DNA from 3 places in the Streptomyces sp. NPDC005955 genome. Region 1 is predicted to be linked to each of the others. Evidence: riboswitches for the same ligand, from Rfam matches in the RefSeq annotation. Region 1 holds a riboswitch; each other region holds the start of a gene.

What was found. A riboswitch is a leader RNA that binds a small molecule or an ion and turns the genes downstream of it on or off. The one in region 1 is predicted to bind cyclic di-AMP.
Positions count from the first base shown of each region.
Region 2: another riboswitch for cyclic di-AMP. It lies ahead of ACFYOU_RS22880 (M23 family metallopeptidase); the one in region 1 lies ahead of ACFYOU_RS27735 (C40 family peptidase).
Region 3: another riboswitch for cyclic di-AMP. It lies ahead of ACFYOU_RS02865 (transglycosylase family protein); the one in region 1 lies ahead of ACFYOU_RS27735 (C40 family peptidase).

Region 1 covers NZ_JBIAIF010000014.1:115,943-120,126, reverse strand. The annotation lists gene ACFYOU_RS27745 (ATP-dependent Clp protease proteolytic subunit) at 1-602, shown strand, start outside; gene ACFYOU_RS27740 (hypothetical protein) at 609-911, shown strand; cyclic di-AMP (ydaO/yuaA leader) riboswitch at 1,212-1,409, shown strand; gene ACFYOU_RS27735 (C40 family peptidase) at 1,414-1,887, shown strand; gene ACFYOU_RS27730 (DUF6328 family protein) at 2,020-2,604, shown strand; gene ACFYOU_RS27725 (ATP-binding protein) at 2,637-3,095, opposite strand; gene ACFYOU_RS27720 (Scr1 family TA system antitoxin-like transcriptional regulator) at 3,385-4,184, shown strand, end outside.
Region 2 covers NZ_JBIAIF010000010.1:18,632-22,815, forward strand. The annotation lists gene ACFYOU_RS22875 (aldo/keto reductase) at 1-916, opposite strand, end outside; gene ACFYOU_RS22880 (M23 family metallopeptidase) at 1,102-2,205, opposite strand; cyclic di-AMP (ydaO/yuaA leader) riboswitch at 2,217-2,359, opposite strand; gene ACFYOU_RS22885 (PP2C family protein-serine/threonine phosphatase) at 2,667-3,869, opposite strand; tRNA gene ACFYOU_RS22890 (tRNA-Met) at 4,054-4,127, opposite strand.
Region 3 covers NZ_JBIAIF010000001.1:666,752-670,935, forward strand. The annotation lists gene eno (phosphopyruvate hydratase) at 1-946, opposite strand, end outside; gene ACFYOU_RS02865 (transglycosylase family protein) at 1,343-2,095, opposite strand; cyclic di-AMP (ydaO/yuaA leader) riboswitch at 2,100-2,291, opposite strand; gene ACFYOU_RS02870 (transglycosylase family protein) at 2,466-3,551, opposite strand; gene ACFYOU_RS02875 (cytochrome P450) at 3,738-4,184, opposite strand, start outside.

The DNA of each region.
Region 1 (4,184 bases):
AGTTCACCGAGCGGACCTCCTGGGGCCCGCGCACGCTCGACCCGTACGGAAAGCTGCTGGACGAGCGGATCGTGATGCTGGGCACCCCCATCGACGACGCCGCGGCGAACGACGTGACGGCCCAACTGATGCACCTGGAACACGCGGCGCCCGACCGGGACGTCTCGCTGTACCTCAACTCGCCCGGCGGCTCGTTCACGGCCATGACCGCGATCTACGACACGATGCGCTTCATCACCTGCGACGTGGAGACGATCTGCCTGGGACAGGCCGCCTCCGCGGCGGCCGTCCTCCTGGCGGCGGGCACGCCGGGCAAGCGACTCGCCCTGCCCGGGGCGCGGGTGATGCTCCATCAGCCCTCGCTGGCCGAACCCGTCCGGGGCCGGGCCGACGACCTGGCGGCCCGGGCCGACGAGCTCCAGCGCACCCGCGACCTGCTGGAGGAACTGCTGACCCGGCACACCGGGCAGCCGCGCGAGCGGGTGGCCGCGGACATCGAGCGCGACCTGTTCCTCGATGCGCCCCGGGCCCTGGAGTACGGACTGGTCGACCGGATCGTGCCGAACCGCAAGGGCACCCCTGCGGTGCCGGCCACCCGGTAGGCGACGGTGGTTCCCGACCTGCCCCCGCTGCCGGCGCTGACCCGTGCCGAAGGGGAACTCATCGACCGGTACCTGGAAGCCGTGGACCTGCTCGGCCGGATCAACCCCGCGCGCGCCGACGACACCTATCGAGGCTTGCGCGCCGCGCAGGCGCTCGTCGGCAAGGCCGTGGAGCTGCGGGACGCGCTGGCGCTGATGCACCAGCGCGGCGAGAGCCAGGTGCACGCCGACACGCTGGCCCGTGCGCTGCGCACCCTGGACGGCGTACGACGGGCGGCGCGCGTCGGGGTGCCACCGGACGGCAACTGACCCGGCGTCCGGAAGTCACCTGAAACGACCCGGACGAGGTACCCCCGATCAGCGTATTAAAGGGTAGACATCCATGGGGTTCCGACTTGCTTCATATGTCTACCCGATCCTTAGCAAACGACGTTTCACCGCTGGTACAGACGTCGTCCGATGTCCGCGGCTCCGCCCGCTCGGAGGACTGTCCACCTGAACGGGTCAGGGGTGAGGAGACTCACAAACCAGCGGTAACGTTCGGTTTTTCGGGTGTTCATGCGTGAAGATCCCTTCCGACGACAAGCCCCCGCCACAGCGGCGGGGCGGTCCGGGCGGACGCCGAGTCCTGCCGCCGCCCGGACGCCAGGTCGACAGGAGTGGATCGGCAGGAGTGGAGGACCCGAGCAAGACGGGCCGCCGGAGAGATCCGGGCGGGCCCTTGGGGTGAAGCCGCGTGAGCGGCCGGGCATCTTCGCCTGCCCGAACCCGACAGGTCATCCTTCACAGGCGGCTGACGAAGGGTTGCGCAATGACTGCGCTCAATCGTGTCCCGTCGCTGCTGACCAGGGCCGGAACGGCCTCGGCTCTGACGCTCGTCGCCGTGGGCGGCGGCATAGTGGCTCCCGGCGCCGCCTCAGAGGCGTCCGCCGCGACGTCCGCGACCAAGGCACTCAAGGTGGCCGCCTCGAAGAAGGGCGCTCCCTACCGGTACGGCGCGACCGGGCCGAGCAGATTCGACTGCTCCGGACTCACGCTGTACTCGTACAAGAAGGCGGGCAAGAGCCTGCCCCGTACGGCTGCGGGCCAGTACAACAAGACCAAGCGCGTGAAGGCGAGCAACCGCAGCAAGGGAGACCTGGTCTTCTTCTACTCGGGCAGCAACGTCTACCACGTCGGCATCTACGCCGGCGGCGGCAAGATGTGGCACTCCCCGAAAACCGGCGACGTGGTACGGCTCACGAAGATCTGGACCAAGAGCGTCAAGTACGGACGGGTGCGGTGAGCGATGCGACGAACTGAGCGGGGCGCACGGGGACCCGTGTGCTGACCGTCTGACGGGGTGGGGAACGGGGCGTGTGCGTTCCCCACCCTTTCGGTCCCCGCTGAAGCGCCCCGGACCGGTTACCCATGACACATGACTGATGACCGGTCCGAGCGTCCCCCCGCGGAGAGCTCGGTGCAGCGGGCCAACCGGAACTTCGGGGAACTCCTCCAGGAACTCCGCGTCACCCAGACCGGTGTGCAGATCCTCTTCGCCTTCCTGCTGACCCTCGCGTTCACGCCCCGCTTCCCGTCCCTCGACCTCGTGCAGCGCAGCACGTACGTGGTCTCCCTGTGCCTGGCGGTCCTCGCCGCGGCCCTGTTCACGGCCCCCGCGGCGATCCACCGCTACCTGTTCCGACGGGGCGCCAAGCCCGACATCGTGTGGGTGTCCTCCCGGCTCACCGAACTCGGACTGGGGGCGTTGTCCCTGGCGCTCACCGGATCGGTGCTGCTCGCGGTGGACGTGGCCGTGGGCCGCGCCGGGGGCGTCCTCGCCGCCGCGGGCACCCTGGCGGTGTGCGCGGGGCTGTGGGTCGTCCTGCCCTGGCAGGTGCTGCGGCGTCTGAACCGCCGCTCGGCCGCACGGGCCCCGGGGGAGGGCGACGGACGGAATCCGGACGGGACCCCGGGGGCTCGGGGAGGGAGTCCGGGACCGGGCAGTGACGGCCCGCCCTGACCGGTTCTCGTCGTTGCGCACGCCCCCGCACCTCAGCGCTGGGCGGGACGGTCAGCCCGGGGCGAGCGCCACCACCGCTGCACGGGCAGCGCGATCCACACCGTCTTGCCGCCCTCGGGGGTGGGACTGACGGACAGCCGACCCCCGTGTTCGACGGTGAGCGAGCGGATGATGGCCATGCCCCGGCCGTTGTCCTGCTGGACGGCCGCCGGGAGGCGCTGGGGGTGGCGTGGATGGCTGTCGGTGACCCCGACGCGCAGTTGCTCGTCCCTGAGCAGTTCCACGTCGACGGTGAACGTGGGCGACTGACCGAGGGTGTGCTGGATCGCGTTGGTCGCCAACTCCGACACGATCAGTCGGACCGTGTCGGTCACCCCCGTATCGGCGGGGAGGCCCCAGTCCGCGAGGACGTCACTCACGTAGGCACGCGCGACGGGGACCGAAGCGGGCTCGCTCGGCAGGGTTACGGATGCTTCCTGATGGTCTGCCATGGCGACGTCGTCCCTTTCCCACCGGGACCGGACTCCGGCGTGAGGCGGATGGTTCGCGGACGGTCCCGGACTGGTGCTGCGGCCAGCCTGCCATCTGCGCGCCGGTCACGGGGGCCGATCCACGAGGATGTGCATATATCTGTCGCTCGAAGCGGTGAACTCTTCCGCGCCGGGCGGCAAGTCCGGCAGTACGCCCCTTCGCCACCTCCGCACGCCGCTCGCGCCCCCCATCGTCGCGGCATCCTCTACCGTCTGGCGGTGGGCCACCCCCGGCCGGAAGGAGTCGGCCATGCAGCACCGCCCCGCCGTGCGCCGCCGCAAACTCGGCTCCGAGCTGCGCCGGTTGCGCCTCGATGCGGACCTCACCAGCGGGGAGGCCGCGCGGCGAGCGGGCTGGAACCAGTCGAAGGTGAGCCGGATCGAGACCGCGCGCAGCGGCGTGAAGGCCGATGACGTGCGGCTCCTCCTCGACCTCTACCGGGTCGACGACGCGTCGCTGCGGGACCTGCTGCTCGCGCTCGCCGAACCGGACGGCGCGTCCGGCCACCGCTGGTGGCACGACTACCGGCAGTTGCTGCCGCCCGCCTACCGGGACTTCATCTGTCTGGAGGAGCAGGCGAACCGGGTGCGCACCCTGGAGACCGTGGTGGTGCCGGGGCTGCTCCAGACCCCCGGCTACGCACGGGCGGTGACCCGGGCCTCGGTGGTGGGCCTTCCGGAGGGGGAGCTCGAACGGCTGGTGGACGTGCGGCTCGCCCGGCAGGAGGTACTGCGCCGCGCGGCGCCGCCCCGGCTCGAAGCGGTCCTGGACGAGGCGGTGCTGCGGCGCCCGGTCGGCGGGTCCGCCGTGATGGCGGGGCAACTCGACCACCTGCTCGCGACGGCGCGCCGCGGGCTGGTGCGGCTGAGCGTGGTGCCGTTCTCGGCCGGCGAACACATCGGGCTCACCGGCCCCTTCGTCCTGTTCTCCTTTCCGAAAACCGACGATCTGGATGTGGTCGTTCTCGATGACCTCACGAGTAGCCTCTACCTCGAGGGAAAACCTGAGGTGAAGGCGTATCTCGACGCTTTCACCTCATTGGAGGCGCA
Region 2 (4,184 bases), on a different contig from region 1:
GTTCCGCGTCCGTCAGCTCCAGGTCCGCCATCGCGAGGAGGGCGGTGAGCTGTTCGGGGGTGCGGGCGCTCGCCAGCGGGGCGGCGATGGTCGGGCGGGAGGCCAGCCAGGCGAGGGCGATGGTGGCGAGCTCGGCACCGCGGTCGCGGGCGACCGTGTCGAGGGCGGCGAGCACCCGCTGGCCGCGCACGGTCGTCAGATGGGCGGCCGCCGAACCGGACCGCGCGCTGTCGACGCTCGCTCCGGGGCGGTACTTGCCGGTGAGGAAACCCGAGGCGAGGGCGAAGTAGGGCACGGACGCGAGCCCGTTGCGGGAAGCCACCTGCTGGAGGCCGCCCTCGTAGGTGTCCCGGGAGACCAGGTTGTACTCGGGCTGGAGGACGGCGTACCGGGCCAGGCCCTCGCGGTCGGAGAAGTCGAGGGACTCCTGGAGTCGTTCGGGGGTCAGGTTGGACGCGGCGACGGCCCGCACCTTGCCCGCGGTGACCAACTCGTCCAGGGCGGCGACGATGTCCTCGACGGGGACGGAGACGTCGTCGAAGTGCGTGTAGTAGACGTCGATGTAGTCGGTGCCCAGCCGGGTGAGGGACGCCTCGGCGGCGGCCTTGATGGTGGTGGGCGACAGGCCCTTGAAAGCGGGGTGGGCGCCGACCTTGGTGGCGACGACGACCTCGGCGCGGTTGCCGCGCGCGGCCATCCACCGGCCGATCAGGGACTCGGACTCGCCGCCCTGGTTGCCGTCCGCCCAGACGGAGTAGGAGTCGGCGGTGTCGACGAAGTTGCCGCCGGCGCCCGCGTAGGCGTCGAGGACGGCGAAGGTCTGGGAGGTGTCCGCGGTCCAGCCGAAGACGTTGCCGCCGAGGGCGAGCGGGAAGACATCGATACCGGACGGGCCCAGCGGGCGCAGAGTGGTCATGGCCCCAGTCAACACCGTGGCCCCCGCGGCCCCTTCCCGGGGACCGGCGGGCCTGACGTCGGAGGGTGAACGCCAGGACCGTCGGCGCCCGGACGTGGGGGACGGCCCGCCTCGCGGCCGGGCGCCGGACCTTCGTCCGACGCCGCCCGGACCGCGTCGCCGCGGCCCGCCCGTCGACCGGTCCGCTAGAGGCTGAGGCCCTTGCCGCGCAGGTAGGCGGCCGGGTCGATGCCCGCGCTGCCGCCGCCGGGGTGGACCTCCAGGTGGAGGTGGGCACCGGTGACGTTGCCGGTGCCGCCGACGCGGCCGATGACCTCGCCGGTGGTGACCTTCTGACCGACGCTCACACCGATCGACGACTGGTGGGCGTACCAGAGTTCGGTGCCGTCGTTGAGGGTGAGGACGGTGCGGTACCCGTACGAACCGGACCAGCCGGCCTCGGTGATGGTGCCGCTGCCGATGGCCTTCAGGGGGGTGCCGGTCGGGGCGGCGAAGTCGAGGCCCGTGTGGGAGCCGGAGGACCACATCGCGCCGGACTGCCCGTAGGTCGAGGTCAGCGTGTACGAGGAGAGGGGGAGGGAGAAGCTCTTGGCGAGCTTGGCGATGCGTTCCCGCTCGGCCTTGGCCTTCGCCTCGGCCGCCGCCTTCGCGCGCTCGGCCTCCTTCTTCTTCCGCTCCTCTTCCTTCTTGGCCTTCGCCTCGGCTTCCTTCTTGGCCTCGACCTTCGCCTCGGCGGCGGCGGCGTCCTTCGCGGCCTTCTCCACGGCGGCCTTCTCGGCGGCGGCGCGGGTGGCGCTCTCGGCCTGGTCCTGCTGCTGTTCGGCCTGCTGCATGATGCGGGCGCGCAGGGCCTCGCCGGCGTCGGTGGCACCCTCGGCGGTGTCGGCGCTGGTGACGCCGGCGCCGGTGAGCGGGGCGACGGCGGGCGCGGCGGCCTGGGTTGCGGTGTCCGCGGAGGAGTCGCCGGGCATGATCGAGCCGATGTCGGGCATCGATATCTTCACGGCCGGCTTGCCGCCCTGCGCGGTGGCGATGCCGCCCGCGCCGACCGCGGCGATGACGCCGACGCCGAGGACGGTGGAGCTGCGGGCGAGTCCGCCGCGCTGTTTGGCGACGCGGTGCCGACCGCGAACGGGTCGGACGGTGTCGGCGGTCGGGTTCCAGACCTCACGGGTCTCGCCCTCGGTCACCTCGGGTCCGAAGACCCGGCCGTAGGGGGAGGAGGGGGCCCCGTCCTCGGCCGATTTCGGCACGTAGGGAGCTTCGGGGGCAGGCCGATTGGACGCCACTGAGGCGTACTCCTTTCCTTCCTTCTCGCCTACCGGGTTAGCTGACGGGTTCGGAGCAGGAAGGTCTCCTACGGGCGTCCTTGGAGAAGGCTGCCCGATTCACCCCATGGTGGTGGTTCCCCGGTTCCCTTGCGGGATTCGGCGCGTGCGCACGGAGCCGACTCTGGTGACGGCTGGGACGACCGCGCTGCGTTATCGAACGTTAATAGACCCGGGGGCCGGATTCCAAGCGCTTCCGGTTGATCGTTCCGGCCGATGGCCGGGACTTATCGGGACACGGGCGGGCGGAACAGGGCGAGTTGACAGTTGGACAATATTCCCCGACGCAGAGAACTTTCTCTGACGGTGGCTCAGTTGTTATCGACGGGGAGGGCTCCGTCACGGGGTGTGAGTGGGTGGTCCGGACGGGGTGACGATGTGACAGAAGTGGTGGGAGTGGCGGGAGTGGCGTGCCGGGTGTTTCAGGGCCGGCGGACCGCGAGCAGCGCCAGGTCGTCCTCCGAGCCGCCCCCCGTGTGCCGGACGACGTCGTTGATGACGACGGCGAGCAGGGCGTTCGGACCGGGGAAGGTCCGGCCGCGCAACCGCGCCACCGGGTCGTAGAACGCACCGTGCGCGTCCCGCGCTTCGGAGAGCCCGTCGGTGTAGCCGAGCAGGGTCGTACCGGAGGGGAAGGGCGCCTCGTCGCAGCGGTCGGGCCACACCCCGAGGTCGGCCATGCCCAGGGGCAGCGCGGGGCGGCCCGGGTCCAGCACGGTCAGCGCGCCGTCCGGGGCGAGCAGCAGGGGCGGCGGGTGCCCCCGGTTGAGGACCCGTACGACGTCCTGCCCGTGCGGGAGTTCGGCGAGGACGGCGGTGGTGAACCCCTCGAAGTCGTCGACCCCGCGCCGCCGGGTGCCCTCCCGGGCCAGCGCGCGTTCCAGCCGTCGGGCCACCGCCTCCAGGGTCGTCTCCTGCTCGGCGGCCTCCCGGAACGCCCCGATGAGCACCGCGACCGCGGACACCGCGGTGATCCCCTTGCCCCGCACGTCACCGACCACCAGCCGGACCCCGTGCGGGGTGTCCTGCACGGCGTAGAGGTCGCCCCCGATGGACGCGTCGGCCTGCGCGGCCTCGTAGCGGGCGGCGACGTCGAGGCCGCCGATCCGGTCGGCGGGCTCCGGCAGCACGGCGCGCTGGGCGGCCTCCGCGATCTCCCGTGCGGAGGCGAGCCGGGCGTTGCTGCGCCGGGCGAGGCCGTTGATGACGACGGCGAGCACGGACACCGTCACGATGGTCGCCAGGTCGGTGATGGCGTCGGCGCGCGCCAGCCCGCCGTCCGCGGACCGCTCGCCCACCGAGGCGGCGCAGGCCATCAGCCCGACGGCCACGGTCCCGCGGCGGCCGTAGAAGGGCGCGGCGGCCAGCGGTGCGGCGGCGAAGAGGGGGGAGGCGGTGAGGTGCAGCGGGGTGAGCTCGTCGTAGAACAGTCCGATGACGATCAACAGGACGGGCAGCACCCGCACGAACCAGCGGCCCCGGCGAGCGGTGCGACGGTGCCGGCCCGCACCGGGTACGGGGTCGGGTGCCGTTTCCGGTGCGGCGTCGGGCGCCCGGTCGGGTACGGGGTCGGGTGTCCGGTCGGGGGACCCGGCACCGCCGGTCGGCTCGCCTCCGTGGCCCACGTACCGTCTCCCGCCGCCTCCGTACCCGTCACCGCCCGCCGCCCCCAGGTTTGCCCCGCCGGGGACGCGCAGCGAGCCGTACGGGCCGTACGGGTGAGCGCGGACGACGGGCGGCGGCCACCCGGACGCACCCCGGACGCACCGAAGGCCCGGAAGCACTGGGCTTCCGGGCCTTCGGCCTGAGTAGCGGGGACAGGATTTGAACCTGCGACCTCTGGGTTATGAGCCCAGCGAGCTACCGAGCTGCTCCACCCCGCGTCGGTAAACCCGACTCTACACCACTCGGGCGGCCGGACCACCATCCGTTTCCGCAGG
Region 3 (4,184 bases), on a different contig from region 1:
TGGTGACGAACAGGTCGTCGCCGACCAGCTGCACCTTGTCGCCGAGGCGCGCGGTGATGCCGTTCCAGCCCGCCCAGTCGTCCTCGAACAGCGGGTCCTCGATGGAGACGAGGGGGTACGCGTCGACGAGCTCGGCGTAGTAGTCCGTCATCTCGGCGGCGGTGCGCTCCTTGCCCTCGAAGAGGTAGACGCCGTCCTTGTAGAACTCGGAGGCGGCGACGTCGAGCGCCAGGGCGACCTGCTGGCCGGGGACGTAACCGGCTTCCTTGATCGCTTCGAGGATCAGGTCCAGGGCCTCGCGGTTGGAGCCGAGGTTCGGGGCGAAGCCGCCCTCGTCGCCGAGGCCGGTGGCGAGGCCCTTCGACTTCAGGACCTTCTTGAGGGTGTGGTAGACCTCGGTGCCCCAGCGCAGGGCCTCGGAGAAGGACTCGGCGCCGATCGGCGCGATCATGAACTCCTGGATGTCCACGTTGGAGTCGGCGTGCGAGCCGCCGTTCAGGATGTTCATCATCGGCACCGGCAGGAGGTGCGCGTTGGGGCCGCCCAGGTAGCGGAACAGCGGCAGGTCGCTGGCCTCGGAGGCGGCGTGCGCCACGGCGAGCGAGACGCCGAGGATGGCGTTGGCGCCGAGCGAGGACTTGTCCGGGGTGGCGTCCAGGTCGAACATGGCCTGGTCGATCAGGCGCTGCTCGGTGGCGTCGTAACCGACGAGCTCCGGGCCGATCTGCTCGATGACCGCGAGGACGGCCTTCTCGACGCCCTTGCCGCCGTAGCGGTTGGCGTCACCGTCACGCAGCTCCAGGGCCTCGAAGGCGCCCGTGGAGGCGCCGGACGGTACGGCGGCACGGCCGGTGCTGCCGTCATCGAGGCCCACCTCGACCTCGACCGTGGGATTGCCTCGGGAGTCCAGGATTTCCCGGGCTACGACGACGTCGATGGACGGCACGAGCATCTCCTTCTGGGATGTGACGCAGTGATGCGGGGCCGGTGGCCCCGCCGCCCCTGAGCCTAACGGCCCCCGGGACTTCGGCCACCCGGCCGCCCGGCTCGTGGACAAACGGAAACCAAATTGTTCCGTCGGCAAACAAATGTGCTCGGGGTCCCACACCTGAGCTCCGACGCGTTCGGGGCGCAACGCGTCCCCGGCCGGCCGGGAACGCACCGCCGCCCCGGTGCACGGGGGCGGCACACCGGGGCGGACTGACCCGAGGGGACGGGTTCCCGGCCGGGCCGGGGCACGGCCCGGGACCGGGGGGTGCGGCTCACGACCGGGGCGGGCCGGAGCCGGGAGTGGTCCCGTGGGGCCCGTGGGGCCCTGCGGTGACCACCGGTTCAGCGGGGGTCAGGAGAGGTGGAGCTGCTGGCCCGGGTAGATGAAGTCGGCGTCGTCGACGATGTCGTCGTTCAGCTCGTACAGCTTCTGCCAGCCGCCCTTGACGCCCTCGGCCTCGGCGATGGCACTGAGCGAGTCGCCGCTGACGACCTTGTACTCGCCGTCGCCCTTCGCGACCTTCTTGCCGGTCGGGGTCTCGACCGTCTTGGTCGGCGCGGCCGGCTTGGCGGGCTGCGCCGGGGCGGCCGGGGCGCGGTCCTCGGCGCGGGAGGCGCGCTGCTCGGTCTGCTGCGGCTGCTGCTGCTTCGGCTGGGCCTGCTGCACCGGGGCGCTCTGCTGCGGCTGCTGGGTCTGCGGCTTGGGCTGCTCGGCGGCGCCGCCACCGTAGGGGGTGCTGGAGAGGCCGACGCCACAGCTCGGCCAGGCACCCTTGCCCTGGCCGGCGAGGACCTTCTCGGCTATCTCGATCTGCTGGGCCTTGGTGGCCAGGTTGGCAGTGGGCGCGTACTTGGTCCCACCGAAGGCGGCCCAGGTGGAGGCGGAGAACTGGACGCCGCCGTAGTAACCGTTGCCGGTGTTGATGGACCAGTTGCCGCCCGACTCGCACTGGGCGACGCGGTCCCACTCGGCGGCGGTGGCGGCGGACGCACTGGTCGCCGTCAGCAGCGGGGCGGCGACGGCCGCTCCGGTGACCCCCGCGAGGGTGACGATACGAGTGGCCTTGCTGGGCTTGCGGTGCTTGCCCTTGCCGGAAAGCAGCATGAAGACATCCCCTCACCGACGCCATACGAGGTGAGCTGTCGGGTTCGGGCCGAGTGAGTGCCCGGCCGCGCGTCCAGCGCGCGGCTCCACCCCTAGCCGTCCGGTCGTCTCCCGGGGAGTCTCATTCGACTCCCCGAACGACCCCGTCCGGCGCTTACCTTGGGTCCCCCGCTCCTGCCCACGGCGCTTCACGCGTCGACTTTTCCCGAACTTCCGTCGGCAGGATTCGGCGTGACGGAGGTCGGTGCCCGCATTGGCGAACGGCCCTGACCGTAGGCATGGGGCGGGCCGAAACTCAAAGCTCAGCCGGGTCGATGAGACCCATGTCTCACTTCCGCCCCACACCTCAAAACGGACATTAACGAGCGAACTACTGCTTCTTTTCGGGCGCTTCGGGCGCCAGGTCAAGGCTCTGGCCAGGGAGGATGAGGTCGGGGTCGGTTCCGACGGTGCCCTTGTTGCTGTCGTAGAGGGTCGACCAACCCCCCTCGACGCCCTGGGAGTCGGCGATCGCCGACAGGTTGTCACCGGACTGCACCGTGTACGACTTGTCCAGTTCGTCACGGGATGCACTGCTGCGCGAAGCGTGCTCCGCCGCACTGTCGCCCTCCCGGGAGGCGGCGGCCTCCTCGGCCGCCGGGGCGCCGCGGTGACGGCCCGAACCCTCCTTCGCCCCGGTCGTCGCCGAGGCGTCCGTGGCCGCGTCGGAGGCGCCGGGCGAGGGGGACGACGAGCCGGGCTCGGCCGACTCGCTGCCGGTGCCCTTGCCGGGCGTCCCGTCTCCCGGGTCGCCGCTCGACGAGGACTCCCCCGGGGACGCCTCGGACGACGGGGAGGAACTCGACGGGTCCGAGGGGTCGGCGGAGTCCGAGGGTCCCGAAGAACCCGTGGCGCCGGGGGAAGTGGCGCCGTCGGAGGGAGCGGCGGAACCGGAGGCGTCCTCCGAAGCGCTCGGCGAGGTCGAGGAACCGGGTTCCGTCGTCTCCGCCGGTCGGGGGGTCTGGGACGCGGGCCGGTCCGCGGTGGAACGGGACCCGTCCGACTTGCCGGCGGCCACCCCGCCCGGGGCGGTGTCGATGACCGCGCTGCCCTTGTTCCCCTTGTCCGACTTGGACGGAACGCCCGGGTCCACGGCCGCCGCCGGGCCGCCCTTGACGAGACCCACGGCTTCGCCGCACCCCGGCCAGGCGGCGGGTCCCTGCGCGGCCAGGATGCGCTCGCCCACGGTGATCTGCTGGGACCGGCTGGCCTGGTCGGGACTGACCGCGTAGGTGAGCCCGCCGTGCTTCTCCCACGCCTCCTGGGTGAGCTGGAGACCGCCGTAGAAGCCGTTGGCGTCGTTCGCGCTCCACGCGCCGCCGCTCTCGCACTCCGCGAGCCGGTCCCAGGTCGCTGCCTCCGCCGCGGTCGCACCGCTCGCACCGAGCAGCGGAAGGACGATCGCGGAGCTGGTCACCCCGGCCGCAACGACCAGAGGGGGGGCCTGTCGGGGGCGTCGATGACGACCGTTCCCGGAGAGCATGCGGTGGCCTTTCGTACGACAGCAGGACCGAACACGGCGGCTGGGGGCGGCCGATTCGTCGTGAAGGTAGCCGGAGTCGAACGCCTGTCACAAGTCAATGCAGCGCAGATCACGCAGGCATCACGGAACTGATCTGACGTCACCACTGCTGGTCACGGCGGCCGGAGCGAACCGCACGGGCAACGTCCGCAGGCCCCGCATGATGAGGCCGCCGCGCCACCGCAATTCCTCCGGAGCAGCGGCGAGTTGCAGGTCAGGCAGCCTGCGCAGCAGGGTGACCAGCGCGGCGCGACCCTCCAACCGGGCCAGTGGCGCGCCGAGGCAGTAGTGGATCCCGTGGCCGTATCCGAGGTGCGGATTGTCCCGCCGGGTCAGGTCCAGGGTGTCGGGCCGGTCGAAGCGGGCCGGGTCGCGGTCCGCCGCGGCGAGCACCACCAGCACCGGGTCCCCCCGCTCGATGTCCCGGCCGCCGAGACGCAGCGGTTCGGTGGCGAACCGCCAGGTGGCCATCTCCACCGGGCCGTCGAACCGCAACAGTTCCTCGACCGCCGTGTCCAGCAGCGGGGA